DNA from 3 places in the Cupriavidus sp. 96C5-1 genome. Region 1 is predicted to be linked to each of the others. Evidence: predicted binding sites of a transcription regulator. Region 1 holds the regulator's gene; each other region holds the start of a gene.
What was found. The regulator LexA, encoded in region 1, represses DNA repair genes until DNA is damaged. The targets are predictions, from matches to a motif close to ACTGTATNNNNATACAGT.
Positions count from the first base shown of each region.

Region 1 (10,523 bases):
TCTCGGCAGCTGCCTTTTCCAGTTCAGCGCGCTTGACTTCGAACTCGCTGATGGCGGTCTGGGTAGCGCGGCGGGCCTTCTTGTTCGGGATCAGGAAGTTACGGGCGTAGCCGTCCTTCACGCGAACGATGTCACCCAGGTTGCCCAGGTTGATGACTTTCTCAAGCAGGATAATTTGCATCGTGTTTTCTCCTTAGCGGACCTAGGGCCGATCAGTTCTTGTGCAGGTCGGTGTAAGGCATCAGCGCGAGGAAACGCGCGCGCTTGATAGCCGTATCGAGCTGACGCTGATAGTGCGCCTTGGTGCCGGTCAGGCGGGCCGGCGTGATCTTGCCGTTGTCGCCGATGAAATCCTTCAGGGTGTCCAGATCCTTGTAGTCGATCTGTTCCACGCCGGCCACGGTGAAGCGGCAGAAGCGCTTGCGCTTGAACAGCGGGTTTTGCTGTTGGAAGCGCTTCTTGTTCTTGTTGTCACGTTTGACGAATGCCATGATTCAATCCTTTTCGAATGCTTTACATCCAGTGATGTGAAAGACGAGAGCCTTGCTGTTGCGGTGCTTGCGGGCCAGGAATCCTTCGCAGTCGAGCATCGCGCCGAGCGGAGTACGCTCAAGCCGCTGGCCGATCTGACCGATTCCCATGGCGGCGATGGCGAACTCCACCTGCCTGGGCGTTTGCGCCTCGACCGTCTCGCCCGCGTACTGCAGGATGCAGTTGACGACGGGGACCCCGGCCGGGGTGTAACGCAAGGCATCGCGTTCCGCGAGCGTTGCGCAGAGCCTTAACTGGTTCAACGCACTCTCCCGCACCGATGCCCGCACTTGCCGCCGCGGCGATCAATGCCCACGGCAACCACAACAGTCCGCACTTAGGCGGCCTGGACTTCGCTGGTCTGTTGCGCGGCCTTGCGGGCTTCTTCGCGCTGCACTTCCTTCATCATCGGGGACGGTGCGGTTTCGGCCTTCTTGGTCTGAACGATGAGGTGGCGCAGCACCGCGTCGTTGAACTTGAACGCGTGTTCGAGTTCAGCCAGGGTTTCCTTGCCGCATTCGATGTTCAGGCAAACGTAGTGAGCCTTGGCCAGCTTCTGGATCATGTAGGCCATCTGACGGCGACCCCAGTCTTCCACGCGGTGGATCTGGCCGCTCTGGGACGTGACCAGCGTCTTGTAACGCTCGATCATGGCCGGAACTTGTTCGCTCTGGTCCGGATGGACGATAAATACGATTTCGTAATGACGCATTGACGCTCCTTTTGGATAAGCCGCCCGGGCGCCAAGTCCGGTGCAGCAAGGTTGGATAGCCTTAAAGTATAGCGTGCTTTTGACGAAGCTGGCAAGCGGCCCTAATTCCCGGCGAATACCGCCTGCAGCGCGGCCGGATCCCTTGCCAGCGCCGGTGTTGCGGCCAGCGCCAGCATCAGGAGCACACGGGCCTTGTAGGGATTGAGATCCCCCGCGGATACGAAGATGCCCGATGATGGGCGAGGAAGAGCAGGAATCGCCACGTGCCCCGCCCCGGTCCGCGAACTACGCACCACGGCCACCCCTGCCGCAGCCGCGTCGGCAAGCGCTTCAGTCAGCGACTGATGGATCGACCCGTTGCCGGCGGCCGCCACCACCAAGCCTGACACGCCAGCCCGCGCCAGAGCATCCACCACCACCCGTCCGGGCTCGGCGTAGCTGGTGACGATTTCAACCTGAGGCCACACAGACGGCAGCGGCAGCGCCTGGGCCGGCAATCCTTGCGGGATCCGTGCAAACCGCACCAGGTCATCCTGCACATACCCGACCGGCCCCGCCAGCGGCGACGCAAAGGCATTCACCGCTGCCGTATGCCCCTTCACTGCGTCGCGTCCGGCATGGATCTCCTGGTTGATCACCAGCAACACCCCCTTGCCCGCCGCATCCGCATGACCGGCCACCCGTACCGCATCCAGCAGGTTCAGGGGGCCATCGGCCGACAATGAAGTCGAGGGCCGCATGGCGGCTGTCAGCACCACGGGGACCGTACCCACGCACGCCAGGTGCAGCAGCATCGCGGTCTCCTCCAGCGTGTCGGTGCCATGCGTAATCACAATACCGGCCACATCGGGCTGCACGGACCAGAACGCAACGCGCTCGACCAGCCTGGACCACAGCGCGAACGACATATCCTTGCTATCAATCTGCGCCACCTGCTCGGCCTCGATCCGGGCCACGGCGGCCAACGCCGGCACGGCATCGAGCAACGCCGTAACCGGCACAGTGGCAGCCTGGTACTTCGCACTGCTGGCGGGATTCGACGAAGAACCGGCAATGGTACCGCCGGTAGCGAGCACGACGACGCGAGGCAGAAGAGACATGGATGGAAAGGCTCAAGAGCCTGAAGCGTTGATGGAGGGCGGCAAAAGCGACTTCGGATGTCGCGGATTGTAACTCCCCGCCATCCACGCACGCCGGCCACGACCCACAGGCCGCACGCCTGTCGATGAGCGAACTCCCAAAATTCCCCTTGCACTTCACTCGATACTGTATAAAATCACAGCATACTGTTTAAACATACAGTGCTTTCAATCATCGGCGACCATGGCGACCCTGACACCGCGACAGCAGCAGATTTTCGACCTGATTCGCAGCACCCTGCAGCACACCGGCTTTCCCCCCACACGCGCTGAAATCGCCGCCAAGTTCGGCTTTTCCTCGCCGAATGCTGCCGAGGAGCATTTGCGGGCCCTGGCCCGCAAAGGGGTGATCGAACTGACCCCCGGCGCCTCGCGCGGCATCCGGCTCAAGGTTTCGCGCAGCGACTCCGAAGCATCCGACCAGTTTTCACTGCCATTGGCCGGCGTCATGCAGCTGACTCTGCCTCTGGTCGGGCGAGTCGCGGCAGGCAGCCCGATCCTCGCTGCCGAGCACATCGACCGCCAATATCAGGTCGACGCCTCGGTGTTCGAAGTGCAACCCGACTACCTGCTCCGGGTACGGGGCCTCAGCATGCGCGACGCCGGCATCCTGGATGGCGACCTGCTGGCGGTCAAGCGGGCCAGCGAAGCCGCGAACGGCAAGATCGTCGTAGCGCGGCTGGGTGACGATGTCACCGTCAAGCGCCTGAACCGGCGCGGCGACTCGATCGAGCTGATTGCCGAGAATCCGGACTTCCCGAGCATCATCGTGCAACCGGGCCGCGAAGAGTTTTCCCTGGAAGGCATCGCCGTCGGCCTGATCCGCCCCAGCGCCTTCTAACCCGTGCGGCTGAGGCGGGCTAGCCCGTGTCACGCCGACACCCGATTGTGCCAACGCCGCCCGCTCCGCGGGCACCGCTAATTGTTGTTGCAAGCCACCAGGTGTAGCCATGCTGCCAGCCAACCGCCTCTCCGCCCGCCGCCCCGTCAAGCCCGTGCCGTTCCGCCAGTCCAAAGGCGTACGCATCTACCAGGGCGCGCAGCGGCGCACCATGGTCGGCAGCATGGCCGCCATCTGCCGCATGCTCGAACTGGAGGAATCGACGAAGCTCTCCATATAGGGACTCGCCGTGAAGTGTTTGCATCTGATCTGGGTAGCGTCTTGATTGATCTAGAGCCCTTTGGACTCGAGCAGGACCGCTCAAGGAAATTTTTTGTGCAGAGTACTAGCCATCTGCCATTTGGTATTGTATGATCTTGTTCTTCGCTGTTCAGCACTCAGTTGAACAGCCAGTACGGTGGCTGTAGCTCAGTTGGTAGAGTCCAGGATTGTGATTCCTGTCGTCGTGGGTTCGAGTCCCATCAGCCACCCCAAGAATTTGCTTTACGAAACAGCGCCTTAGCAAAGGCGCTGTTTTTGTTTGTGGCCCACAAAGTGGCGTCATGTTCCCACGGCGGGAATACTCGTCGTCGTCCCCCATCTCCACCCACGCCCTCAATCCAACAGCAGCGGCAACCTCGCGCGTGTCGATTGCCGCTCAAATTGTTCGGAACACTGTATATCCATACAGTTAACTCAACTATCAACGTTCCGCTTAGGGCGAGCTCTATACTGGATATCCATACAGTATCCTGCGAAGAACCACCATGTTCACCTGCGATCCCGACACCGTCTTCCTGTACCGCCGCGCTGCCGACGCGGTCGCCGTGCCCTTCCCTTGCCAAAGGATCACCGTGGACGACCCGCTGCTGACGGTGGACACATGGAACCCCGAGGCAGAGGCAGCCGCGCAAGCCGCTGGCGCCATGCTGGTGCTGGCCGGCATCGATGCAGCGGCGATCATGGCGTTGCCCTGGCGGATCGATCGCCTTGAGCTCAATCACCGCGGCGCGTGGCTAAGCTTCTCGCTGGCTGACTCGATCCAGTTCTTGGGCCCGCGCTCCGTCCGCCTGCGCACCCGCGGTAAGCGCCGCTATGCCACTCGTCAGGAAGCGACATGCACGCGTGACCTCCCCGGCGAACAGCATCTGCCTCGCAGCGCAGTTCCTGCCTGGTGACACGGCCGAGCTAGGCGTGGACTGCGACAGCGTATGCCGACGCAGCGCAAACAGCGGCGCAGTCAGTGACTATTTTGGCCGCCGAAGAGATCGACGAGACCGAAGAGACAATGGTCAACCTCGGTTTGGATGCCGGCGCCGGCCGTGTTTGGAGATAGCAAGCATCCGCCGCGTGGAGGGACTACTGGACACCACAGGTCTGGCAGTATGGGAGCAGGATTTCGTGCACACGTTGGCTGTGCCCGCACTTGTAGGTGATGTAATAAGACACGTCGAAGACCAGGCGGAGAAGCTCGACGAACTGCTCGCGAGGTACGTCTCATGCGCGCGCAGCAACAACCAAGGCCGTATGCAGGAGCCACAGGCTGCGGCGTGAACCTAGTCGTAGGTTTCCCAGAAAAAACCACGCTCGAGATCTCGCTCGAACTCGACGGTCCAGGACGTTCCGCTTTCAGCCGCGTAGTGCTGGCGGGCACCCGTGAGATTTGCCGCAACGGTCACCTGACGGGGAATGTGGCTTACACCTGCTTCAGGCGGGCCGCCATCGTCAAGGACAACCGTGAATTCTTCGCTGACCCGGCCATGCTTCCTGCATGCCGAGATGAAGGCCTGCTGCTCGTCCGCCGGTAGTTCTTCGAAGGCCTTTTCCATAGCATCTCCCAGACACTCGCTCGCTCCGGACATGACACCAAACCACTGCTACCAGGTTGACTGCTGCACCGTGACGCGCGAGATGAGGCTACAGCCCTGTCTGCGTGTTCTGGACGCAAGCCTTTGCGTAGGCAATCGCTTCGCGCATCGCCTCTTCCCTGCTACCGAATTGAGTTTTGATCTTGTGCCGTAGTCCAGGGATGAACTCGTTCGTATGATCGATCTTCCGCTCGAACAATACCGATGCTTGCCAGATCCCGGCTTGCGACTCCCAGACCGTGCAGTGGCAGTGGTAATCCCCTTCTTCGACGAAGACATGGCTCGACATGGCAACCTCTCATCGTATCGGATGGATCATGGAGTGAGCAGAAAGTCGCTAGCCACCAGCCTTCTTGTCACCCAAGCCAAACAGCCGCACAGTGTTCTGATGTCGTCGGAGAGCTACGAGCGCCAGGCACAGGCCCGCAATCGAGAGACCCAAGGCCCAGCCGATAGTCCGCCGCATCTTCGCCGCCTGCTCGGCCTGATAACGAGCGTCCGCCGCTATGCGCACGGCCTCCCAAAACTCGGTTTCCTGGTTGTCTTCCTCGACTATCGCCATTTCCGCCTCCCTGCATGGATGTCGGAGAGCCATATGGAGGAAATCCTAGCATGAAGCACCTGACCACGCAGACCATCGACGGCGAGTCCCGCGCCATCGTCTCCACCTGCGGTCAATACCGATACCGGCTTTGGCGCGAGTGGGACGCCGGCCGGCTTACGCTGTGCTCCATCATGCTCAATCCGCCGACCGCCGACTACGAGGTCAACGCGATGTCGATAGGGATCACTTTGCAAAGCCTCAAGAAGGGACTTCGCCCATCCCTTGCGACAGGAATATCGGCAGGAAGGGCAAAGTGGACTGGATCGAGCGCAAGATAGATCCGTGGCCCGCTCGAAGCGGACCGGCGTGCCGCGCTGCTGTTCGTCGCCGAGCGCTGTCCGTCGGCGCCGATGGCAGCGCTGGCGGCGTTCAGGCGCCGTCGAGGAAAGGATTGCGTTGACCGATGCGCGTCCCCAGCGCATCGGGAGCCAGGCTCATGCTGGCAGGGTCTAGCGCCGGATCGGGGCTACGGGCCAGCGAGGGGTTGGCCGGTGCAGGCGCCATACCCTGCGGCATCGGTTGGCCGGCGTCTTGCGCATAGGGGTCGCGCGCGGCGGGCATCGCCCCCTGGCTGGGCGGCGCTGCCGCCGGCATCGCTTGCATTGGCTGGGGGGATTGCATCGGTTGAGTGGATTGCATCGGCTGGTTCGGCTGAATCGGCTGGGCCTGCTGCGCGAACAACGGGTAGGACGCGATCATCGCGCCAGCCATCAACAAGGATTTCGCCAGATGTTGCTTCATTCGTGTACCTCCTAAAACGCCAACAGGCATGGGAATAGCCACTGTAGCGCCGAGGCACCTGACATTCTGTTCGATTTTGCAACGGTCATTTACCAGCCTTGCCATCGACACCAAGGTGGGGTAACCGCGCGCGACCTCGATGGTCTATGTCCATAGGACGCTGAGTAGCGCCGATATCGGCTACCAGAACACCGTCTGCGATCTTTAAGCGATCGCCCTCAGTGTTGTGCGATTTGCGGGACGGCGTGCAATAGTACGGGCCCTGAGAAAGAAAGCCGATTGAGGATGACTCGATGATTGCTCTCCCTGCATCAGTTGAACCGCTGTTTATTCGGGCCGGATGGCATCCAGGAGTCGCATCCGCCGTCGTAGACGGCAATCATCATCCAGCCACAGATATGCTTCGGGAATTCGATGGTTTGACTGTAGGTTCTGATGGTGCCGGCGTGGAATGTGCCCGAATCGCTCTGAAGTTTCAGCCGATTGAAACGCTGGACGAGCAGATCATGGCGTGGGAGCGGGCACTGCAAACCACGATGGTCGGATTTGCCGAAGGCGGGCTGGGCTACGAAGAATTCTATGCCGACGAGATGGGTCGCATCTTCGCCATCAACTGTATTGTCGATGGTGTTTACCTGTGTGGATTCAGTTTTGGCGATGCGGTCGAGCGATTGTTGCTCGGAAGGCGAGCAATGCCGCTTTTGTTGGAAGGACAGGAACGCGTGCCATTCTATGGCGAGGACCTACTGCGGGGAGATCCGCGGATTTGGACGGTCTGTCAGTTGAAGAAATCCTAAATGCGCAGCGACGTTACCGGAGTTCTACAGGCATGTTCAAAAGCAGGAGCACCTCGTAATCGCCGGAGGTATTGGCCTGCGGAAGTTTCCTGCGCAGCCAGGCAAGATTGCGCAGTCGAGCACGCCGTAGCAAAGCGGCGGCGACAAGGCTCACGCGCTCACGAGACGTTGCCCTCGTCGGATCTGTCTGCCGGGGCGGCTTTTCCCGGATGGGGCAAGCGCCACGCGCTCGTATAGACGCGCAAGTCGGACAATGCCCACTATCAATCGGACCGAACGTCTCCTAAAACAGCAGTAGATCACCGCTCAGGGAGACTGCAATGGATTCAATGCCGCAACGCAACGTACACGTCATCCCCCACGGCGACGGGTGGGACGTCGTTCATGAGGGGGCGAAGGGTGAAAGAGCACACTTCCCCACCCAGGAGGAAGCTGTCGATGCCGCCACAGTGATTGCACAGCGCGACAAGGTGGAACTGCTGGTACACGGGCAGGATGGCCAGATTCGCACACGCAGCAGCTACGGCCAAGACCTGCGGAACCACAAAGGCTGACGCGCGCTCCCACGGCACTGCGAAGACATCCCGCATGACGCATTCCTGCCTGGTATTGTCGTCGGCCACCGCCAGCGCATACGGCGCGATGCACGTCACTGCCAGTCGGCATTTTCAAGAGGCGCTTGCGCGCCCGGTGGGTGTCTGCCGTTTTGACGGGGGTCGGCTTGCGGCGGTTAGCCGGACAAATCCACCGAGGGGCGTTGGAGGAGACACGGTTGGGGTGGCGAAGTCAAACCGCACGCAGGCAGCGTTTGACAGCTCGCCTTACCAAGTCGCGTTGATGCCCTGCACCCGCACGGATGACGATCGCACCGGGACTTGAACCTGGACGCCCCTGTCACTGGCATGAGAAGGTCACCTTCTGTATCGACTTGATCCTTGTGCCGTGGGCGTGGACCATCGCCATGTTCTCATGGCTCGCATTTGCGGCTACGCTGCCGGACACCTCCAAGGTACCCGTGTGCCCGTGGTCCCCTGTGTAGCTGCACCTGGCCTCGCAATGCCGAGACCTCGGTTCACTATTCGTCGCGACGAAGACGATCGCCTCTCTAGAGCCGCTGGCCATGCACCGTATCGCAACGCCATTCTTCACCACAACATCCCGGGCTTCCGGTGTTGCCTCAACTGGTGAAGTCATCCCTATCAGGACAGCGATGATCAGAAGTGCTGGCGCAAGCTGATTTCCAGGCATGCCATTCCCCACGCAAGAAATCGGAGGGTAGTGTCTCGTCCGACTCCAGTCAATCCGTCCAGTTTCGCGCGCACATGCGCCTGCGAATAAAAGACCCACGCCTCGGCCGTGACCATCCTCGCGGCCTTCAGGCGGCCGTCGGTTGCCGCCCGGGCGATGCCTCGACGCCCAGGGCGGCGTTCGATCCCTTGCACCTCCTGTCACCCTCGATCCAGGCCCTCAGCTTCGCCTTGTACTTAAGAGACTGCTTGGGGTGGCCTGCTGGGATCGCTCTGTCCGTCGACATCGAAAAAATGAAGAAGCCAGCACTTGGCAGGCCCTGACTGAACTTAGCGTCATTTTGTCACACTATTCTTACAAATTAAATTTATTGCATACCAGATATGCATCTGTTTTAATTCGCGCCGCGCGGCATCTGCTGCGCCCCTTTCGCGCTTCTGCTTCTGCGCAAGACCGGCATGGATTTCCCGTCCCGGCCGGTCTTCTTTTTGCCCGAACTCTTGCTGCGGCGGCATGAAAAAGCCGCCCGAAGGCGGCTCCTGAACAGTGCTGCTCCGGCTACTCGCCGGTTTGAGCCACGACTTGTTGTGCTGCGGCATATCCCATGATTTTCACGCCGTCCCCATCCAGCTTCCTGCTCTGTGCCGGCAGGTCCACCGTCGGCATATCCGGATACATCTCCGAGAGAATCTCATCGGCGTCATCTCTGGACTCAAACGGTCCAAAGTGAATAATGCGGGGTCCGGTGATTGCTGCGAACAACCACTCCCCGGTCTCCAGCGGGTAGATCACCGCCAGTGAGCTTGCATGCCTGTACATAGCTGCCTCCCGATCTTGTCATGTCCTCCAACATAACTATCGATGCTGGCGAACCCCACCCTCGACAGGGCAGGCGCCGCGCGACGTCGCACAGAAATATTTTAGAAAATCCGTCAAGCGCGACAAGTAGTGGCGAGCTAACACGGGGGATGCCGTCCCCAGACACCCCGACACGGTCTCCTCGATCGTCGGCGCGTGCAGCATACCCAAGCCTATGTGATCGGCTTATGCCGTGGAAACCGCAAACGGGAAAGCCTCAATTCGACATGACGGCTCGGACTCATTTCACAACATAGTAAACCCATGGCGTTTGATGCTTGACTTTAAAGACCGCGACTCCGCCCAGCTCTTGGAGTGAGAGAGCGCATAGCTCATCAACATCGTTGGTGTTGGTGCGGAAGTGCGAGGTTTCAAAGATCTTGTACCCGGTCTTTGCGCAGATATCCTTAATGCGGGAAGCTCCATTTCGACAGGCGTCCGGGAATGCATCATTTGCCCACGCCCAAGCCCATTCTTCTTCCATCGGCAGATATGTCCCGATGGGTATGATTTGAAAGACCTGAGTCTGGGCGTCTGTTCTTATGAAATGCAAGCTCTGCGACTGATCGTCGATGCTCCATTGCGAAAACTGCGCTAGAACTCTCGCAAAGGCCTCTTGTTTCGCGCGATAGGCATCGAGCGCGCCTTGGCGCAAGGTTTCGTACTGCGCGTCCAAGGAATCCTGGTGATGTGGGTGGAGTTGCATGTCAAATGTTAGGGTTCATGGTGATGAATTCATGGTGGCGAATGGCAGGTCCCTGAGGGTTGCAGCCCCACCCTGCAGCGGCTCTCTATGCGTAGCGGAGTTGTTCGCTATCCCTTGCCAGGCAAGGAACTGCACCGTTCGGCCAAATACAGGCAGTCCCGGCGGTGCCGCCGTCAGAGCTGGCGGATCACGCGGCCGCAAATTGCATCTTCATGAAGCAGGTCGTTGAGGTATCCCTCGACTTCATCCGCCAGCACGTCAGAAGGGATCACCAGATCGTAGATTTCGACCGCCGAACCATTCCCCATTCGAAATACCCTCCACTTGCTTTCAACCCGCCGCACTTCGATCTGGTAAATCCCAAATATGTCGTACCTCATGTTAATTCCTTATCAAGAATGGAATTCTTCCAGTCTACCCGCTGCCAGGAATGCCGGGA
Region 1 is NZ_JBYOJU010000036.1:85,026-95,548, forward strand. It holds gene rplI (50S ribosomal protein L9) at 1-181, opposite strand, end outside; gene rpsR (30S ribosomal protein S18) at 213-491, opposite strand; gene priB (primosomal replication protein N) at 495-794, opposite strand; gene rpsF (30S ribosomal protein S6) at 869-1,243, opposite strand; gene AC3FOF_RS31395 (asparaginase) at 1,345-2,343, opposite strand; gene lexA (transcriptional repressor LexA) at 2,567-3,223, shown strand; gene AC3FOF_RS31405 (hypothetical protein) at 3,333-3,503, shown strand; tRNA gene AC3FOF_RS31410 (tRNA-His) at 3,681-3,756, shown strand; gene AC3FOF_RS31415 (hypothetical protein) at 4,030-4,440, shown strand; gene AC3FOF_RS31420 (hypothetical protein) at 4,819-5,091, opposite strand; gene AC3FOF_RS31425 (hypothetical protein) at 5,180-5,419, opposite strand; gene AC3FOF_RS31430 (hypothetical protein) at 5,468-5,692, opposite strand; gene AC3FOF_RS31435 (DUF1643 domain-containing protein) at 5,743-6,012, shown strand; gene AC3FOF_RS31440 (hypothetical protein) at 6,104-6,475, opposite strand; gene AC3FOF_RS31445 (SUKH-3 domain-containing protein) at 6,769-7,272, shown strand; gene AC3FOF_RS31450 (DUF2188 domain-containing protein) at 7,593-7,826, shown strand; gene AC3FOF_RS31455 (hypothetical protein) at 8,856-9,119, opposite strand; gene AC3FOF_RS31460 (hypothetical protein) at 9,079-9,339, opposite strand; gene AC3FOF_RS31465 (DUF6882 domain-containing protein) at 9,620-10,054, opposite strand; gene AC3FOF_RS31470 (DUF7661 family protein) at 10,258-10,464, opposite strand.

Region 2 (10,523 bases), on a different contig from region 1:
TGGAGTCCCACGTGAACACCCCCGAAACGCTGTGGCGCTGGAGCGCCGTCGACATCGCCGCCGCCGTGCGCAGCCGCGACATCTCTTGCCGCGAGGCTACCGCCAGCGTGCTTGCACGCATCGCGCAGCTCAACCCGCGCATCAACGCGCTGGCAGAGGTGCTGGCCGAGCAGGCGCTGGCCAGCGCCGATGCGGCTGACCAGCAGGTTATGAGCGGCGCGCCACTCGGCCCGCTGCACGGCGTGCCGGTCACCATCAAGATCAACGTGGACCAGGCCGGGCACGCCACCACCAATGGCGTGATCCCGCTGAAGGACAACATCGCGCGCGAAGATGCGCCGGTGGTGGCGCACTGGCGCAATGCCGGCGCCATCATCGTCGGCCGCAGCAACACCGCCACCTACTCGTCGCGCTGGTTCACGGACAACGGCCTGCACGGCCGCACGCTCAACCCCTGGGATGCGGATATCACGCCCGGCGGCTCCAGCGGCGGCGCTGCTGCCGCGGTGGCTTGCGGCATGGGTGCGCTGGCGCACGGCAACGACATCGGCGGCTCCATCCGCTATCCAGCCTATGCCTGCGGCGTGCCCGGCTTGCGGCCGACGATAGGCCGCGTGCCCGCGTACAACCCCAGCGCCAGCGCCGAGCGCGGCATCACGCCGCAGCTGATGTCGGTACAGGGCGCCATGGCGCGCAGCATGGCCGACCTGCGGCTCGGCTATCACGCCATGGCGCGCCCCGACCCGCGCGATCCCGCCTGGGTCCCGGCGCCATTGGAACTGCCGCCGCCGGCGGGCCCGATCCGCGTGGCGCTGTTCAAGCATTGCCCGGGCATCCCCATCGACCCGGCGGTCAGCCAGGCGCTGGACAGCGCCGCCCAATGGCTGCAGCAAGCCGGCTACGCCGTGGAAGAAGCCGTCTTGCCCGACTTCCTCGAAGCCGCGGCGCTCTGGCGCACGCTGATCACGGACGACAGCCGCCGCAACATCATCGCGGGCGTGGAACACCACGGCGACGAAGCCATGCGCCGCAGCCAGCGCAACATGATCGACGGCATGGCGCAAACCAGCCGCGACGATTTCCTCGATGCGCTGGCGCGGCGCCAGGCACTGGCGCGCAACTGGTCGGTCTTCCTGCACGGCTACCCGCTGGTGCTGATGCCGGTGTCGTGGCAGCGCCCGTGCGCGCAAGACGCCGACCTCGGCTCGCTGGAACAGATGCATGCGCTGCTCGACGCCCAGAGCCCGCTGCTCGCCACGGCCATGCTCGGCATGCCAGGTCTCTCGGTACCCACAGGCATGGCCGGCGGCATTCCCGTCGGCGTGCAACTGATGGCGTGGCGCTTCAGGGAAGACCTGCTGCTGCAAGCCGGCCAGGTCATCGAAGACGCAGCGCGCTTCACCCCATTCACCGCCCTGTAATCCCCCGCAGACAAACCAGGAGCAACGCATGAACGACCACAACCCTCCCGATGCCGTGCGCCTCTCGCGCCGGTCCATGCTGGCCGGCGCCGCCGCCGTCCTGTGTACCGGCAGCGTGCTCTCGCGCGCGGCCTGGGGCCAGACCGTGTCCCGCATCATCGTGCCGTTCCCCGCGGGCGGGCCGGCCGATTTCATGGGACGCCTGCTGGCGGAGAAGCTCAAGGACGCGATGGGCCGCACCGTCATCGTCGACAACCGTCCGGGCGCGGGCACCCGCGTGGCGGCGGAAGTCCTGAAGAACGCGCCCGCCGACGGCAATACCGTGCTGCTGGCGCCAGTGGATCCGATGTTCATCGGCCCGCTGATCTACAACAACATGCGCTTCAATCCCGTCACCGATTTCAAGGCGATCACCGACGTGGCCGGCGTGCAGTTCGGCCTGGCGGTCAATGCAAGCTCGCCGATCAAGACGCTCGCCGATTTTGTCCAGGCGGCCAAGGCCCGGCCCGCCGAGCATTCGATCGGCATCAGCACGGTCGGCACGCTGCTCCACTTCCTGGCGGTGGAATTCGTCGCCCAGTCCCACGCCGGCAGCACCCTGGTGCCCTATCGCGGGGGCGGCCCCCTGGTCACGGACCTGATGGGCAACCAGATTGCTGCCGGCATGGACGCCACCACCACCTTCGTGGAATACCATCGCGCCGGCAAGCTCCGCGTGCTGGCGGTGGCCGGCGACAAGCGCGCTGACGCGCTGCCCAAGGTGCCCACGTTTGCGGAATCCGGATTCCCAGACCTGGTGACCGCGTCGCGCTACCTGCTGTACGCGCGCGCGGGCACCGCGCCCGACGTGGCCGCGCAGTGGGGAGACGCCGTGCGCAAGATCCTCGCCATGCCGGACGTTCGCGAGAAGCTGGGGCGCACCGGCTATGACCTGCTTTCCGGCGGTGCGCCGGATGAGGTTGCGCGGTATGCGAACGCCCTTGCCGCGCGCTGGACGCCGGTGATCAAGGCTTCGGGGTTCAAGGGGGATTGAGGAGGCGGCCGATTGCCTGCGCGGCGTCGCGGGCGCACACGGGCTTGGCGCCGTGGCGGTTGACTGTCCGTTGACAGTTGCCAAAAGAAAAAGGGCCTAGCTTGCGCTAGGCCCTTCTTAATACTGGTGGCGAATCAGGGATTCGAACCCCGGACCTGCGGATTATGATTCCGTCGCTCTAACCGACTGAGCTAATTCGCCTAACGAAGACCGCTATTATACGTACAGTTTTCGGCTTGTCAACACCCTCATCGGAAAATCTTCAGGGGGGCTGGCGGCGGGCTTTCCGGCCGCTTGCCCCAAGGAAAAACCGGCGGGCCTCGCGGCCCGCCGGTTGGAGCGACTGATTACCGGATCAGTCTTGCCTGGCCCTGGACGCCGGGCGCAGTCTTTGGCGTTGGCGGATATCAGTCGTTGGCGTAGATGTTCACATCCTTGGTTTCGCGGACGAACAGTGCGCCGATCACGAAGGTGGCCCCCGCGATGATGATCGGATACCAGAGCCCGTAGTAGATATTGCCGTTCTGCGCCACCAGGGCGAAGGAGATGGTGGGCAGCAGGCCGCCGAACCAGCCGTTGCCGATGTGATACGGCAGCGACATCGAGGTGTAGCGGATCCGGGTCGGGAACATTTCCACCAGCATGGCGGCGATCGGGCCGTACACCATGGTCACGTAGATCACCAGGATGACGAGGATCACCAGCACCATGATGGTGTTCATCTGCGCCGGGTCCGCCTTGGTCGGGTAGCCCGCCGAGGCCATGGAGTCGCCCACCTGCTTCTTGAAGGCGGCAATCTGCTTCTTGCTGGCATCGTCGAAGCTGTGGCCCGCCGGTACCAGCGTGGCGTTGAAGGAGGCGATCTCCTTGTCGCCGATCTTGACCGATGCCACCGTGCCGGCCGGGGCTTCCACCACTTCATAGCTGGCCGAAGCTTGCGCCAGGGTCCGCTTGGCGATGTCGCAGGAGCTGCGGAAATCGATTTCGCGGGCGATCGGGCTGCCCTGGAAGGAGCATTGCTTCGGATCGGTGGTGACGACGATCTGGGCGCTTTGCTGCGCGCGCTCCAGCGCCGGGTTGGCATAGTGGGTGAGGGCCTTGAACAGCGGGAAGTAGGTCAGCACCGCCAGCGCGCAGCCGGCCATGATGATCCACTTGCGGCCGATCTTGTCCGACAGCGAGCCGAAGAAGATAAAGAACGGCGTGCCGACCACCAGGGCGCCCGCGATCAGCAGGTTGGCGGTGGTGGCGTCTACCTTCAGCACCTGGGTCAGGAAGAACAGCGAGTAGAACTGGCCCGTGTACCACACCACGGCCTGGCCGGCGGTCAGGCCCACCAGCGCCAGGATCACGATCTTCAGGTTGCGCCACTGGCCGAACGACTCGGTCAGCGGGGCCTTGGAGGTCTTGCCCTCGGCCTTCATCTTCTGGAAGGCGGGCGACTCGCTCATCGACAGGCGGATATAGACCGATACGGCGAGCAGCAGGATGGAGACCAGGAACGGGATGCGCCAGCCCCAGGCGTCGAAGTTCGCGCCCGTCAGGTTGCGGCACAGCAGGATCACGATCAGCGACAGGAACAGGCCGAGCGTGGCGGTGGTCTGGATCCATGCGGTATAGGCGCCGCGCTTGCCGTGCGGCGCGTGCTCGGCCACATAGGTGGCGGCACCGCCGTACTCGCCGCCGAGCGCGAGGCCCTGCAGCATGCGCAGCCCGATCAGGATGATCGGCGCCGCCCAGCCGATGCTGTTGTAGCCCGGCAGCAGGCCCACGATAAACGTGGACGCGCCCATGATCAGGATGGTCACCAGGAAGGTGTACTTGCGCCCGATCATGTCGCCCAGGCGGCCGAACACCAGTGCGCCGAACGGCCGCACGATGAAGCCCGCGGCAAAGGCCAGCAACGCGAAGATGAAGGCCGCGGTCGGATCGAGCCCGGCGAAGAACTGCTTGGCGATAATGGCCGCCAGCGAACCGTAAAGATAAAAGTCGTACCACTCGAACACCGTGCCGAGCGAGGAGGCGAAAATCACCTTCCTCTCCTCGCTGGTCATTCCCGAGCTTTGGGCACTGCCGCCAGGCATTGCCACGTTCCGTACATTCGCCATTGTCTCCTCCGTATGATATCGGGGTCTTTCGGAGGCGCGCCGTCACGCCCTGGCGGGCACGCTGCGGGCTCCGAAGCTGCAATGGATTGTGGGTGGCGAAACTTACTGCGTTCTGACAATTCCAGCGTGGTTCCCGGCTAAACGCTCGGGGTATACGCTAGACGCGAAGTGGCCCTGGCGTTGCTGCGCCGCGGGGAAACAGCCCTGCCGGATGCGCCGCCGCGGTCAGCGCCACGCGTCGGCGCGGCGTTTCCTGCTATGCAGCATCGTGGTCGTGCTGTCGCGGGACGGCGGGCGGGAGCGGATTGTCCGCCTGGTCGTCGTCGGCGAGGTTCATGCGCCACGCATACAGCGCCGCCATCAATACGTAGAGGATCAGCGCGCCCTGCGCGCCGACCCAGAACGAGAAGGGCCAGCCGAAGAAGTCGAAGCGCAGTTCGCGGGCGAACCACGCGACCACGAAGGTGACGATGAACCAGAGCGACAACAGCACCGCGATCCAGCGCAGGTTGCGCTGCCATGCGCGCCGTTCGGACCCGTCGGCCTGGTCGCGCGCGGCGCGGATGTGGTCGGCGTCTGGCTGCCCGGGCGCGCTCATGCCGGCTCCATATAGGATGGCCGGCGCAGCGTGATGCGAAAGCAGGTGCCGGCCAGGCGCGGCTCCGCCTGATAGACGTGGTCGAGGATGCCGACATCGCCGCCGTGCTGCTGCACGATCTCGCGCACGATGGCGAGTCCCAGCCCGCTGCCCTGGGTCTTGGTGCCGAGCACGCGGTAGAACCGCTCCATCACGCGTTCGCGCTCGGCCACCGGGATGCCGGGACCGGTGTCCTCGACTTCGAGGTAGGCGAAGGGTTCGAAGGCATCCGCGCTGACGCGCACGGTGGCGCGGCCATCGGCGGGCGTGTAGCGGATCGCGTTGTCGATCAGGTTGTTCAGCATCTCGGTGAGCATGAGGCGGTTGCCCTGCACCATCACGGGATGGTCGTCGGCATCGACGCCAAGATCGATGCGGCGCGCCCAGGCCTGCGGCAGCCAGTCCTTGACCACTTCGCGCGCCAGCGCGGCCAGGTCCAGCGGCGCCATGCTGCCCGCGCCGGCCAGGTTCTCCATGCGCGCCAGCGACAGCAGCTGCGTCACCAGGTGAGCGGCGCGCTCCGAGCTGCCGGCGATCTGCGCCAGCGATTTGCGCAGCTCTTCGGGCGACTGTTCGCGCTGCGCCAGTTCTGCCTGCATGCGCAGGCCGGCCAGCGGCGTCTTCATCTGGTGGGCGGCATCGGCGATAAAGCGTTTCTGGGTCTGCACCGAGGTATCGAGGCGTGCCAGCAGATCGTTGAAGGACGCCACCAGCGGCGTGATCTCCTGCGGTGCCGCGTGTTCGTCGATGGGGCTGGTGTCGCCCGGATTGCGCGCGCGGATGCGCTGCTGGATCGAGGTCAGCGGCGCCAGCCCGCGCGTCAGGCCGAACCACACCAGCACCACCGCCAGCGGCAGGATCACGAACTGCGGCAGGATCACGCCCTTGATGATTTCGTTGGCCAGGCGCGCGCGCTTGTCGAGGGTTTCGCCAACCTGCACCAGCACCGGCTGGGTGTCGCCGCCATGCTTGAGATCGACATAGGTATAAGCCACGCGCACGTCGTTGCCCGCGATACGGTCGTCGCGCAGCGACACCAGTCCGGCATGGCCGCGATCGTCTTCGTTGGGCAGCGGCATGTCATTGTCGCCGGCGACGAATTCGCCGTGCGTGCCCACCACCTGATAGTAGATATTGTCGGACTCGTCGGCGCGCAGGATCTCGCGCGCGGACAGCGGCAGCTGCAGCGTGACGCGGCCGTTGACCTCGCGCACCTGCTGCGAGAGCACGATCGCGCTGGCCTCGAGCGAGCGGTCGAAGGGGCCGTTGGCGATCGATTTTGCCACCAGGTAGGTCACGGCAATGCTCATCGGCCACAGCAGCAGCAGCGGCGCCAGCATCCAGTCCAGGATCTCCCCGAACAGCGAGCGTGGCGACGGGTGGCCCGCGCTGTCCTCGAGATGGGGCAGGGCGTCGGCCAGCGCTTCGTCGCTGACGATGGCGTCGCCGGGTGACGGGGATGGCGGGCGCGGGGGGCGCGAGGCCCGCGGGCGCCGCCGGGGCAGTCGCAGCAGGCTCATGGGGGAAGGGTGGGGCGGTTCCTGTAGTGCGTGTGGCGGGTGTGGTGCGTCTGGTGCCTCTGGCGTTTCTGGTGCGGTCTCTTCCTGTTCGCCGAAGGCCGGAGCAGCGGGGGGTGCCAGCCTCGTCCAGTCAATCGTGCGTCACGGCGGCCTGGAATTTCTCCAGGCAGTAACCCAGCCCGCGCACCGTGGCAATGCGGATGCCGCCCACCTCGATCTTCTTGCGCAGCCGGTGCACATAGACCTCGATGGCATTGTTGCTGACCTCGTCGCCCCATTCGCACAGATGGTCCACCAGCTGCTCCTTCGACACCAGCCGCCCGGTGCGGGTCAGCAGGATCTCCAGCAGGCCCACCTCGCGCGCCGACAGGTCCAGCATCTGCTCGTTCAGGTAGGCGATGCGGCCGACCTGGTCGAAGGCGAGCGGGCCGTGGTGGGTCAGCGTGGCGCCGCCGCCCGCGCCGCGCCGCACCAGCGCGCGCACGCGCGCCTCCAGCTCGGACAGGGCGAAGGGCTTGGCCATGTAGTCGTCGGCGCCCAGGTCCAGGCCCTTGACGCGCTCGTCCACGCCATCGGCGGCGGTCAGGATCAGCACCGGCACCATGGCGCCGCGCGCGCGCAGCCGCTTGAGCACCTCCAGCCCGGGCATGCGGGGCAGGCCGAGGTCGAGGATCAGCAGGTCGAAGGTCTGGGTGGACAGCGCGGAATCGGCCTCCATCCCGCTGGCGACATGGTCGACGGCATAGCCCGAGTGACGCAGCGAGCGCGTCAGGCCATCTGCCAGCACATCGTCATCTTCGGCGATCAGAATACGCATGGTTGTCTCCACCCTGGCCTGGCTTTGTCGCCGCTTTCCATCGAATGAAGCGGACGGGGCTTGCCAAGCATACTGTTTTTTTATACAGTACCCGCTTGATCCGGTCGCTTTGCACCTGGGCCGGAATTTACCGGATCCGGTAGCGACGTTTCATCAGGCATTCATCGAACGTCCTACCGGCGTTTGCCCAATGTTTGCCCAGATGTTCGCCCCCCGGCGGCAGGATCATCGCCATCGGGGGTTCGCAGCGCGGCGCGGGTCGCGCGGTTGCCGGCAAAAGCAGGCAACGCGCCACATGCGGCCTATTTATACACCATTGACGGAAGGACGACCATGGATGACGGCAAGAAGGCGAGTGCTGGCGTAAGCGCCGAAAAGCAGAAGGCGCTGGCCGCCGCGCTGGCCCAGATCGAGAAGCAGTTCGGCAAGGGCTCGATCATGAAAATGGGCGATGCCGAGGTCGAACAGGATATCCAGGTGGTGTCCACCGGCTCGCTCGGCCTGGACATCGCGCTGGGCGTGGGCGGCCTGCCGCGCGGCCGCGTGGTGGAGATCTACGGCCCGGAATCCTCGGGCAAGACCACCCTGACCCTGCAGGTCGTGGCCGAAATGCAGAAGCTGGGCGGCACCTGCGCCTTTATCGACGCCGAGCACGCGCTCGACGTCAACTACGCCAGCAAGCTGGGCGTGGCCGTGGGCGACCTGCTGATCTCCCAGCCGGACACCGGCGAGCAGGCGCTGGAAATCACCGATGCGCTGGTGCGCTCGGGCTCGGTCGACCTGATCGTGATCGACTCGGTGGCGGCCCTGGTGCCCAAGGCCGAAATCGAAGGCGAGATGGGCGATTCCCTGCCCGGCCTGCAGGCCCGCCTGATGAGCCAGGCGCTGCGCAAGCTGACCGGCACCATCAAGCGCACCAACTGCCTGGTGATCTTCATCAACCAGATCCGCATGAAGATCGGCGTGATGTTCGGCTCGCCCGAAACCACCACCGGCGGCAATGCGCTCAAGTTCTACGCCTCGGTGCGCCTGGACATCCGCCGCATCGGCTCGATCAAGAAGGGCGACGAGGTGATCGGCAACGAGACCAAGGTCAAGGTGGTCAAGAACAAGGTATCGCCGCCGTTCCGCGAAGCCTTCTTCGACATCCTCTACGGCCAGGGCATCTCGCGCCAGGGCGAAATCATCGATCTCGGCGTGGACGCCAAGGTCGTGGAGAAGTCGGGCGCCTGGTACAGCTACAAAGGCGAGAAGATCGGCCAGGGCAAGGACAACGCGCGCGAATACCTGCGCGAGAATCCGGATATCGCCGACGAGATCGAAAACAAGGTGCGCGAATCGCTGGGCGTGGTGCTGCTCAACGGCACGCCGGCCGCCGCAGTGGCCACCGCCGAAGACTGAGCTTCGCCGGCCGGAACGTTCCCGGCCGCGAACCCCCACCGGGGCGGCACGCGTGTCGACGCGCGCCGCCCCGTTGTATTTTTCGTCCCTGGTTCGTGATCCATCGGATCGTCGCGCGGGTCCCGCGCCGGAGGGCTCGCCTCCCCGCAGGGGAGGTGAAACTGCAGTTGACCTTGAAGTCAGGCAGAAGCAGTCGCAATCCAGCAACCCCCCAATCCCAACTCCCATCTCCCCGCCGCGCCTCCCGTTCCCATGGCCACCCGTCCCCCCCTCTCCCTGAAAGCCCGCGCAGTCGGCTACCTCTCGCGGCGCGAGCACAGCCGGGCCGAACTGGCCCGCAAGCTGGCCCCGCATGCCGAGTCGCCGGAAGCGCTGGAGCAGCTGCTGGACGCGCTGGAGCGCGAGAACTGGCTGTCCAACGAGCGCTTCGTCGACAGCCTGGTGCACCGGCGCGCTGCCCGCTATGGCGCCGCCCGCGTGATGCAGGAAGCCCGCACCCACCAGCTTGGCGGCGATCAGCTCGCCGACCTGCAGGAGCGCCTGCGCGCATCCGAACTGGAGCGCGGCCGGGCGGTCTGGCAGAAACGCTTCGGCACGCCGCCAGCCACGCCCGAAGAAAAGGCCAGGCAGATCCGTTTCCTGGTGGCGCGCGGTTTCTCGCGCGCGGTGGTGAGCGAGGTGATCAAGGGTGCCGACGAATGGCTGGATGGCGCCGACTGAAGATCTGGTGCGCGGCGCGCCACGCTGGCGGCGCCGGGCGACGTTCCCAAGGCCCTTGCACCGGCACGGTGCGCATACCTGCATTGCGAGTAGGCGTATAGGGGAGGGATAAGGGCTGGCCATCCGCTGTTCGCAGACGGGCGCGGGCCCCGCTTCAGCCTGCGCTGCCGCACATTTCGCCGGTCCACGGCGCCTGTCCGTCACCCGACAATCCCCGGCAACAGCGCCGCGCGCGGTTTGTTCCCGGCCAAAGTTGTGCGGCATGTTAAAATCCTGCGGTTTTCCGGTCCAGCCGTCCTTTTCTCCCCGCTCCAGCCTGGTTTTATGCCGCTTTCCCCACCCGTCAATCGCACCCTGCGCCACCGTCGTGCCATCACGGCCGAGGCCTACCTTAGGGACGATGGCCTGTGGGATATCGAGGCGCGCCTGACCGACACCAAGCCGCGCGAGATTCCGCTGGCCGGTGGCGGCGTGCGCCCGGTGGGCCAGCCGCTGCACGACCTGTGGCTGCGCGTCACCATCGACCTGCGCATGAATGTGGTGGACGCCGATGCCTGTTCCGACTGGGTGCCTTATCCCGGCCAGTGCGACACCATCGGCCCGGCCTACCGCAAGCTGATCGGCCTGAACCTGATGAATGGCTTCCGCCGCGCGGTGCGCGAGCGGCTGTCGGGCGTGTCGGGCTGCACCCACCTTACCGAGCTGGCCGGCGTGCTGCCGACCACAGCGATCCAGGCCTTTGCCGGCGATGTCTTCAACATCCGCGACGCCGGCACCGAAGATACGAATCCCGAGCCCCCTTACCAGCTGCACGGCTGTCACGCCCTGCATTTCGAAGGTGAGGTGGTGCGTCAGTTTTACCCGCG
Region 2 is NZ_JBYOJU010000030.1:55,492-66,014, forward strand. It holds gene AC3FOF_RS28040 (amidase family protein) at 12-1,421, shown strand; gene AC3FOF_RS28045 (Bug family tripartite tricarboxylate transporter substrate binding protein) at 1,450-2,454, shown strand; tRNA gene AC3FOF_RS28050 (tRNA-Met) at 2,579-2,655, opposite strand; gene AC3FOF_RS28055 (MFS transporter) at 2,862-4,562, opposite strand; gene AC3FOF_RS28060 (DUF4212 domain-containing protein) at 4,819-5,160, opposite strand; gene AC3FOF_RS28065 (sensor histidine kinase) at 5,157-6,719, opposite strand; gene AC3FOF_RS28070 (response regulator) at 6,850-7,536, opposite strand; gene recA (recombinase RecA) at 7,870-8,937, shown strand; gene recX (recombination regulator RecX) at 9,190-9,657, shown strand; gene AC3FOF_RS28085 (DUF2889 domain-containing protein) at 9,982-10,523, shown strand, end outside.
Region 2: a site for LexA is predicted at 7,608-7,625, ahead of recA (recombinase RecA). Genes of this name have one in related genera too.

Region 3 (10,523 bases), on a different contig from region 1:
GCTCAAATGCCGCCAGGTATTTGTCTGGCAGCGCCTCGAAGGGCTCTCCCAGCAAGAGATCGCCGAGCGCCTCCGGGTTTCGAAGAATATGGTCGAAAAATACATGATCCGAACGATGCGCCATCTGCGCGAACGGCTCGGGTCGCAAGCACCGCATTGAGTACCGGGTACCGCGCCTTGATTCAGGCTCCTTTCTCCTCTCGCTGCCCGCCGCGCCCCGCCAGGCGCCGTCGGACCACGCCCCGATGACGACGCCCGACTCCCCCCGCGCAGCCGCCGCACGCTGGTTCACGCTTGCCCGTGACGGCTCGCTGAGCGCGCCGGAACGCCAGGCCATGGCGGCCTGGCTCGACGCCAGCCCCCTGCACCGGGCCGAGTACGCCGCGCTGGAGCGAATCTGGCAGGCGGCGGGCGCGCTCGACCCGGAGCGTCTGCGCGCCCTTGCGCAAGCCCCCGCCTCGTCCCCGCCCGCCACCTCGGCGCGCGGCCTGCACCGGGGCCTGCGCGGCGCGCTGCTCGCCAGCCTCTGCGCGGTCGCCATCGGCACCGCATGGCTCGTCCGCCAACAGGCGTCGCCTCGCCCAGCCACCACCTATGCCGCCAGCGACGCAAGCCACTACGCGGCAACCTTCAGCACTGCCCCCGGCGAGCGGCGGCGGCTGACGCTGCCCGATGGCTCCGTCATCGAACTGAACACGCGCACACACGTCTCGGTGCGCTACGAGCCGGGCCTGCGCGCCGTGACGCTGGCCGACGGCGAAGCCATGTTCGAGGTGGCGCACGCCAGCGAGCGCCCCTTCGTGGTCGACGCCGGCAGCGGCACCGTGACGGTAACCGGCACACGCTTCGACTTGCGCCGGGACGGCGGGACCGTAGCCGTTGCGGTCGAATCCGGCTCGGTGAGCGTGCAGGGCCAGGGCGTGGCCCGCGCGGCAGAGCGCCTGTCGGCCGGGCTTGGCACACGCATTGCCGGCGACGGCGCCGTGGCGCGCGCGGCGCCGGTCGATCTCGCCACGGCCATGGCATGGCGCGACGGCAAGCTGCTGTTCAAGGACCAGCCGCTGTCGCTGGTGGCGGCCGAGGTCTCGCGCTATCGGCGCAACGCAGTGCGGGTCAGCGACGCCGGCACCGGCGCGCTGCGCCTGAGCAGCGTGTTCCGCGCCGACGATACCGACGCCCTGCTCGCCGCCCTGCCGCAGATCCTGCCGGTAGCGGTACGCACGCTTGCGGACGGCAGCACGGAAATATTCTCGCGCTAGATTCAGGTTTTTGCCCCGCGTTCCGTCTTCTCCCCGAATGTGCCCGCGCAACGCGGGCCCCGTCCCTCGACGCCTCCCGGAGAAGACCCAGACGTGACCCAGCAACCGCTACCGCAGCAGCAATTTCGCACCAGTACCGGCGCCCGCACCCAACCGCGTCACCCACGCGCCTTGCCCCTCCTGATCGCCAGTCTTGCCGCCACGCTGATCGGCACCGCCGCCGCCCCGGCAGCCGCCCAGCCGGCCACGGTGGCGATCGACATCCGGGCCCAGCCGCTGGCCGACGCCCTGGCGCAGCTCGGACGGCAAACCTCCCTGCAGCTGTTCTTCGCGCCGGCGCTGGTGGCCGGCAAGCAAGCCCCGGCCGTGCACGGCAGCATGCCGGCCGAAGCCGCGCTGGATGCGCTGCTCAAGGGCAGCGGCATCCGCTACCAGCGCAATGGCACCGGCATCGTGCTGCAACCGGTAGGCCAGGCGGGCATGGCGGCACCGGCCACCGCGCCCACATCGATGCCACCGGCGGCGACTGCCGCCGCGCCCATGGCCACCCTCGAAGCCGTGGAAGTCACGGCCTCGCGCACATCCAGCGACCTGGTGCGTCCCACCCGTCAGGTGACCGTGATCGACCGTGCGGAACTCAGCGAGCTGAAGACCGGCTCGGACAGCGTGGCCACCCTGCTCTCCAAGGTCATACCCGGCATGGCCGACTCCAGCCATACCGTGACCGACTTTGGCCAGACCCTGCGGGGCCGCGGCATGCTGGTGCTGGTCGACGGCATCCCCTTGAACACCAACCGCGACTCGGCACGCAATCTCGCCAATGTGGACCCGGCCCTGATCGAGCGGATCGAAGTCCTGCGCGGCAGCAGCGCCATCTACGGCGGCGGCGCCACCGGGGGCATCGTCTCGATCAACACCCGCCCGGCCGGCGGCCCCCCGCAGGCCGAAACCACGTTCTCGCTGACGTCGCCGCTCTCCCGCCTGCGCGCCAACGGCCTGGCCGGGGAAATCCAGCAACATGCCTCCGGCAGCGAAGGGATAGTCGACTATGCCTTCGACATAGGCGCCCGCCGCACCGGTACCTCCTACGACGCGCGCAGCCAGCGCATCGCGCCGGAACCCAGCCAGGGCGACCTGTTCGAGTCCGACAACTACAACATCGGCGGCAAACTCGGCCTGCGCCTCACACCCGAGCAGCGCGTGCAGATTGCCGTGAGCCATTTCAGCGCGAAGCAGGATACCGACTACGCCTCCGACCCGTCGGTTGCCCGTTCGGCACCCGGCAGCGTGCCCGCGCGCGCCATCGGCGGCCTGCAGCTCGCCGACCAAAACCAGATCCGCAACACGCTGGTCAACCTCGAGTACGAGCATAAGAACCTGGCGGGCAGCGCCGTCTCGGCGCAGCTCTACTATCGGGACTACTTCACGCGCTTCACGCCCTTCGACGCGCGCGCGGTCGCCACCCGCGGCGGCAATGTCGACCAGTCCATGCAGAACTCCGACGTCGTTGGCAGCCGGCTCACCATCAAGACGCCGCTGGACAGCGCCAGGCGGACCCGCCTGGTGTGGGGCATGGACTTCGAGCAGGAACGCAGCGACATGCCGATCGACATCTTCGACCCCAAGGCGTATGACGCCAGCGGCGGCCGGATATTCAGCAAGACCGGCACGCTCACCTATATGCCGGCCATCACCACGCGCAGCCTGGGGGGCTTTGGACAGTTGCAGCACAAGTTCGACGAGCAGTGGTCGGCCGAGGGCGGATTGCGCTATCAGTACGCCAACGCCCGCTTCAACGATTTCGTCCCGCTGTCGCAGTCCCGCGCGGCGCAGCCCGCCACCGTCAAGGGTGGCTCGGTCGACTACACCGCGCTGCTGAGCAATGTCGGCGTCGTCTACAAGCCTGTGCAAGGGCATGAGGTCTACGCCTCGTTCAGCCAGGGCTTCAACCTGCCCGACATCGGCCTGCAGGTGCGCAACGCGCGGGCCGGCTTCGATATCGCCTCCTCCGACCTGAAACCAGTCAAGACCAACAACTACGAACTTGGCTGGCGCGGGACTTTCGGCAACACACTGGCCTCGCTGGCGATGTTCTACACCACATCCGACCTGGGCGACGTGCAGAGCTTCAACAACGGCCTGATCCTGACCCGCACCGCCGAACGCATCTTCGGCGTCGAAGCCTCGGCCGACTACCTGTCCGACAACGAGCGATGGAGCACGGGCGGCACCTTCACCTGGATGCGCGGCCGTGAAACCCCGCAGGGCAGCGCCAGCCAGCAGATGAGCGGCTACCGCATTCCGCCCCTCAAGCTCACCGGCTACCTGCAATACCGTCCGATGCCTGCCTGGAGCAACCGGCTGCAGGCCACCTTCTTCGCCGGGCACGACTACCGGCTCAACGGCGCCGACAGCTTCGGCCGGCGCGACGTGGCGAGCTACACCACGCTGGACCTCGTCAGCCGCTATCAGGTCAGCAGCAAGGACAGCGTCACCGTGGGCATCCAGAATCTGCTCAACCGCTATTACTATCCCCTATACAGCCAGCTGATGCGCAACAGCAACAACACCTCGCACCTGCCCGCGGCGGGCATCACGATGACGGCCACCTACGTGCATCGCTGGTAGACGGGCTGCGGCATATGGGGTGAGGGAAGCCGCGGCACGCCGCCAGCCGTTTTGTCGGTTTCTCCATCAACCGGGCTGCTCCCGCCCAGGTCACGGGAATCTATGTAGGCTCAGCTTCCCGGATCTCGCTCAGCACCTCGGCCTCGACCTCCGCGTTTTGGTTCGCCATCCCTGGTAGCAATCAAGTCTTTCGGCGTCAGCGGGATCAAGGGCAGGATCAGTGCGTACACCACGGTGGTCGCGATCACACAATACATGAAGCCTCGCGTTGGGCTGCTGTTATAGATCCATGAGCCCAATAGATCGCCGGCACGCGCCGAGAGCGCGAAAACGCCATCCACCAGCATCATCAAGGTTCCTTGCAAGCCTGGCGGACAGGACCGCATCGCGAGATCGAAGTACGCTGCCGTGGCGACACCGCCCATCAGCCCTATCGGTGCCGCCAATACAAGCGCGAGATTCGCTGAGTGAATGAATGCCAGCGGAATCATCTGCGGCACTGCGACGATCGTTCCCCACCACAGCAGCTTGTTCAGCGGTATTTTCTTGCACAGAAAGCCATATAGCAAAAATGTCGGGACGAACGCGGCGGCGAAGATCCCGTTGTAGTACGAGTAAACGGAATCCGATGCATGCAGCGCATTGCTCAGATAGAACTGCAGCGGAGTGGCCGCCCCTGGCGCAAAGTTCCACAGAAAGCAGATGAGAACCGCTGGATAAACGGCCTTATGCCTCACCAGCCGTCTGACATTCCCAACGAAATCTGCGCCCCTGGCTTGTGGCTTCTCGTAGATGTGGCCGAAGACGGAAATGGGCTTCCAGAGCCCAAATACGGCAATCGATAAAGTGACCACCGCTACCAGGAAGAAGGCCTCTTTCGGGGCATGACGATCGGAGATGTACCCGGAAGCGAAGGCTCCCGCAACGACCGGGACGGAGCTGACCACGTTCAACAGCGCGCTCAGGCGCCCGGACATGAGCTTCTCCTGGCCCACCAGAGCAATCAACCCCTGATAGGCTGCGGCGATAAATCGGGACGACAGCATTGCCAGCAGCATCCCGACGACCAGTCCTGCATATGAGAAACCTGAAAACGCCATCCAGATAAATGCCATCGCGGTCGCCGGAGCAAAAATCAGGAAGAAGCCGCGATCCCGCAATCCCAGCGGGTTCCATTGGTCGCGCGCGAGGCCAAAAGCGAACGCAATGTACACTGGGATGCCCGTAACCAGCCGGAATGTCGAGATCTGCGTCGCCGTCGCATGCAACTGGTTCTTGAGTATGTAAGACGTCTGTATATCAACGAGGGAACCGGCCGGCGTTGCCAGATAGATGAGCAGGGTCAGCCAACCGAAATACAGCAGGGTTCGGTCTCCGCCCTCGGAACCATTACGACCAGAAGCGGCCAGCATTTTCGTGGCTTGACAGCAAGACTGGAATTTCGAGAATTTTGGTACGGTATGCTCCCGTGTGCTCATGCCCGCATTCCCAACTCTCGAAGTCGCACATGCTGCTCCCGCTATCGGACCATATAGCGTCGTGAACAGGCCACAGGATGATCACTCCATCATAGACGGCAAGATAGAGCGGCGCGCCGTCGATTGGCGTGCATGCCATTGGACGAATTGGCGATAGTCCAGCGAATTCCGCTTCCCCACGGCTGTCGAACCGGCGCGCGGCAAACCATCTCGCGGAATTCGATATACTGTATATGCATACAGTAACCGAGACGCCCCACCCTTACCCCCCGTCGTCGTGGCAAGGGGCGCATCGACAACCCAGGTTCGCCAAGTCATGCCATCTGCACCCCGCCGCATCGCCCATCTGGACATGGACGCGTTCTATGCGTCCGTCGAGCTATTGCGGTATCCGGAATTACGCGGCAAGCCCGTGGTGATCGGCGGCGGGCGGAACGCGGTGCCCGAGACGCTGGCAGACGGCAGCCGGCGCTTTGCCCGTTTGCGCGACTATGCCGGACGCGGCGTCGTCACCACGTCCACGTATGAAGCACGGGCGCTTGGCGTTTTTTCCGCCATGGGCATGATGAAAGCGGCGCAACTCGCCCCCGACGCCATTCTCCTGCCCACGGATTTCGATTCATACCGGCACTATTCCCGCCTCTTCAAGGCCGCCGTCGGCACCTTCACGAACCAGATCGAGGACCGGGGTATCGACGAAATCTACATCGACCTCAGCGATCTGCCAGGTGAGCCCGCCGATATCGCCACCCGCATCAAGCAGGCGGTGCGGGAAGCGACCGGGCTAAGCTGCTCCATCTGCATCGCCCCCAACAAGCTCCTGGCCAAGATCGGCTCCGAGCTGGACAAGCCCGATGGGCTCACCCTGCTGAGCGCCAGCGATATTCCCTCGCGCATCTGGCCGCTGCCGGTGCGCAAAGTCAACGGGATCGGCCCGAAAGCCAGCGAGAAGCTCGCCGCCCTCGGCATTGCGACGGTAGGCGATCTCGCCAGCGCGGACCTCGGCCTGCTGCAGACCCATTTCGGCCGCAGCTATTCGGCCTGGCTCGCCGAAATCGCGCAAGGGCACGACGAACGCCCTGTCGTCATCAGCTCCGAGCCCAAATCGATGAGCCGGGAAACGACGTTCGAACGCGACCTGCATCCACGGCACGACCGCCAGATCCTGTCCGAGGTATTTACCGGGCTGTGCGAGCGGCTCGCGGAAGACCTTCGCCGCAAGGGCTACGTCGGCCGCACCATCGGCGTCAAGCTGCGCTATGACGACTTCCACACCGTCACCCGCGACCTCAGCATGCCCGCCCCCACCGCCGACGCCAGGCTGCTGCGCCGCGCCGCCACTGAATGCGTTAAACGCGTGCCGCTGAGCCAGAAAATACGGCTGCTGGGCGTGCGGGTGAGCGCGCTGACGCCGGCGGGGGATGAGGATTATTCCTCGATGCCGGCACAGGGAGAACTGCCCTTTTTCGATGACGAATAATGGCCTTTGGCCTTGGACGGCAGCAGAACCCGGCGCGCATGAGGCCCGCTGAACCCGATACCGGCAGCGGCGTCACTCAAGATCCTCTACAACCACCCGTCCATATGCGGCGGCGGACCCGACGATAGCGCCAAACACTTCGGCGCTGAGGCCGGTGAATCCCGAAAAACTGCAAAAATAGAAACCATAGGGCTCTACACTGGCCATGGCATCCGGCATTGGGCCTGAGTTCCCCGGCGACCGGAAGTCAAAGCCGCGAGGGCCTCTCGTGCCGACCCCACCTCCCGCGTGCGCAAGGATTTGCTCGGCCATGCTTTCCGATGGCAGCGCTACGACGATCCTGAATTCAATGCCCATGCGGCTACCCCTGTGGGAGTTGGTGGAAAGGAGTTGGTAGAAACTCGCAATGCTATCAAGTCAAACCGCTGGTGGACAACGAAGCTCCCGACAGCGCCTGGCAACCTGGGTTTAATCTCCGTCATCAGCCGGAGTGGCATCCCTGTGGGCCGGCACTACTGGTTCCCGCTGCCCGAGCATTGCAGTGGCTTCATGAGGGCGCAGCAGCAAGCTGCCACCCTCCAGGTATGCGACCACACGTTCCTTGCGGAAGGTACGCATGGCATTGGCGCGCGTGCAAATGCCTCTGATGTAATCCCCCTGCTCTACCCAGTCCAGTAACTCATACGTTTTTGTTTCATCCTTCTGGTTCCGATAGACGAACGAGATCTTCGGCATGCAGGCCTCCCACGGCACGAGCACAGGAAGTGGTTTCCCGAAGAGAAGCCGCGGCGATCCGGATCTTGCCGCCCCCAATTGGGCGAGCGTCGGCTCTCTGGAGAAGGTCAATCGCATCCCCCGCACATGCGTTCGACGAGCGCCGGGACTGGGAGATCAGCCAATTCTAGGGCGCTGAACAATGGATATATGCAGAGAAATCTGATTTCATGACGTACGTGCCATGCTCCCTATGCCACCCTCCTCCATCGGATAAGCCAATCCCCACAGAACACCAGACTCGGATGAGAATCGACCTGCCTCCCGCCTCCGGCTATCCCGGCATCGTTCTACGCCAGCTCGAACGCGAAGACATGGATCCGTGGTTCGCCTATCTAACGCTCCCGGACGTCATCCGGCACACGAGTTGGAACCTGCGGTCGCCACAGGATCTTCTCCCCATCCTGCAGTCCCTCGAAGACGGTTCCGCGAGCTCCGTCAGGCGCCTTGCCATGATCGATGAACAGAGCAAGGCTCTCGTCGGCACGATCGGCTTCCACACCGTCTCGGAGATCAATCGAAGTGCGGAGATCGCGTACGACCTGGCCCCCGGCTACTGGGGTCGCGGCATCGCCAGCGCGGTGTGTGCGGCGGTGGCTGGCTGGTCGTACACGGAATATGGCTTTGTCCGGGTACAGGCGGTTGTGCTCACTTCCAACGCACGCTCCGAGAGCGTTCTGAAGAAGTGCGGGTTTCGGTACGAGGGATTGCTCAGGTCTTACCGGATGGTGCGAGGCACGCCGGGGGACTTCAAGATGTTTGCGCGGTTGCAATCAGACTAAGGCCTGGATTCCAGGTCGATCGGCAAACCCCTGGGAGACCAGCTACGCATTGGACATTTGAGGTCGTTTCACCGTATTGCGCGCCGAGGTCGGCGGTCATCCAGGACGTGCCGCCCGCAGTACCCGCGCCACCCGGCAAGCTAACTTTGTTTACGCCATGATTAGCCATTGGCTAACATGGAAGAGTGCGCAAGCGGGTTCGCCGAGCAAGGGGCCCGTATCCTCGCTGCCATCTCCGGGCAAGCTGCCATCGCCGTCCGTACCGTACTCGGTACGCTGGCCATCGGTCCATACGCCAGGACCCGGAAGGTCTCCGGCAAAGACAGTTGCCACCCTTGCCGACGCCAGTCGAGTGCTTGACGAGATCCAGGACAGCCCGTCTCGCAGCCCCGGTAGTTCCGAGACCGTAGAACCCCACAGAGGAGCCTGCCAATGATCAATATTCAGTTCATCGAACGCGATGGCCGCCCCGAATTCGCCGTAGTGCCAATTGAGGTGTGGGAGCGCATCAAGCATCGGGTCGAGGACCTGGACGAGGTGACGCTGCTCCACCGGGCCAAGGCCCGGGAAAGCGGCTTTCGCATCCCCGCCGCCATCCTGGACGCCGAACTTGCCGGCGACAACCCGGTCAAGGCCTGGCGAGAATACCGCCGCATGACCCAGGATGCGCTGGCGATGGCGGCCGGGCTCAGCAAGCCCTACCTCAGCCAGATCGAGAACCGCAAGCGCGACGGCAGCCTTGAGGTATTCCAGAGCCTCGCCACGGCGCTGCAGGTACCAATCGACGTCCTGGTCGGGAAGCCGGAGAAGCAAGCCGACACCCAGCCTGGTGGGCAGTGACGGCCATGGCATGAGAAGGCGCGCACAAGGCCGTATTCCCCGGATGTCAAACTGGCATCGCAGGGATGGCGCAGGCAGCCCGCCGAGCCCGCCAGCACAGCCTAGCGTAGACCAAGCACATCGAACATGTCGAAAAGGCCGGCTTTCCTGTCCGCCAGGAAACGTACCGCACGCAGGCTACCCTGGACATAGCTGGCACGGCCCGCGGACCGGTGCGTGATCTCGATGCGCTCGCCGGTACCGGCGAACAGCACGGTGTGATCGCCGGCGATATCGCCGCCCCGTATGGTCGCAAAGCCGATAGTGGACGGGTCGCGTTCGCCGGTGACGCCCTCTCGCGCATACACCGCGCAGTCTTTAAGGTCTCGCCCCATCGCCTCGGCGATCACCTCGCCCATCTTGAGCGCGGTACCCGAAGGGGCATCGATCTTGTGCCGATGGTGCGCCTCGATGATCTCGATATCGTGGCCCGTGGAAAGCATCTTCGCGGCCATCGCGAGCAATTGGAAGGTAACGTTGACACCGACTCCCATATTGGGCGCCATCACGATCGCGATGTCCCTTGCGGCATCGGCGATGGCGGCCTTCTGCGCCTCGTCGAAGCCGGTGGTGCCGATCACCAGCTGAACGCCAAGCTCCCGGCAGACGCCAAGGTGCGCCATGGTGGCTTCGGGCCGGGTGAAATCGATCAGCACCTGTGAATCCGCGAGCCCGGCGCGCAGCTCGGAGACGATTTTCACGCCGCTGTCGAAACCCAGGACAGCGCCGGCATCCTGGTTGGCCGCGCTGGCGCCAGCGAGCGCACCGGCGAGACGGCAGTCGGGCGCATGGCGCAGCGCGTCGATCAGCATGCGGCCCATGCGGCCGGTTGCACCCGCTACGGCAACGCGGCGCGGCACAGGCAGAGTGGTCAGGAAATCCATGACGGGTAGCGACCTCGGATGATGCGTGGATGCGGGAGATGGGCGGAATTGTACGCAGGGACGATGCGAAGCATCGATTGAGTCACCCGCCCGCACCTCGGCGCCATGCTCGCTGCGGAACCGCTGGACGCAAAAATAGCCAGGCGCCTTGGAGGATGCCTGGCATTCGGGCAATACCTGTCGAGGGAGGTTTCCCGGACACCTTACTTTAGGATGCCGTCGCCGCCGAAATTGCAAACCATTGTCACAGCCATCCCCGGGGGTTCTTGTGCGCCCGGCCGAGGCAGAATCGATTGAGTCCTTCTTCAGCCTGGCGCAGCCCGGGCAACGTGCCCTGATTCTTTCGTTCAGCAACGAAA
Region 3 is NZ_JBYOJU010000005.1:183,281-193,803, reverse strand. It holds gene AC3FOF_RS09375 (sigma-70 family RNA polymerase sigma factor) at 1-160, shown strand, start outside; gene AC3FOF_RS09370 (FecR family protein) at 246-1,259, shown strand; gene AC3FOF_RS09365 (TonB-dependent receptor) at 1,440-3,887, shown strand; partial or broken gene AC3FOF_RS09360 (MFS transporter) at 3,988-5,299, opposite strand; gene dinB (DNA polymerase IV) at 5,682-6,845, shown strand; gene AC3FOF_RS09350 (hypothetical protein) at 6,918-7,202, opposite strand; gene AC3FOF_RS09345 (hypothetical protein) at 7,314-7,580, opposite strand; gene AC3FOF_RS09340 (GNAT family N-acetyltransferase) at 7,865-8,401, shown strand; gene AC3FOF_RS09335 (helix-turn-helix domain-containing protein) at 8,834-9,241, shown strand; gene dapB (4-hydroxy-tetrahydrodipicolinate reductase) at 9,343-10,164, opposite strand.
Region 3: a site for LexA is predicted at 5,592-5,609, ahead of dinB (DNA polymerase IV). Genes of this name have one in related genera too.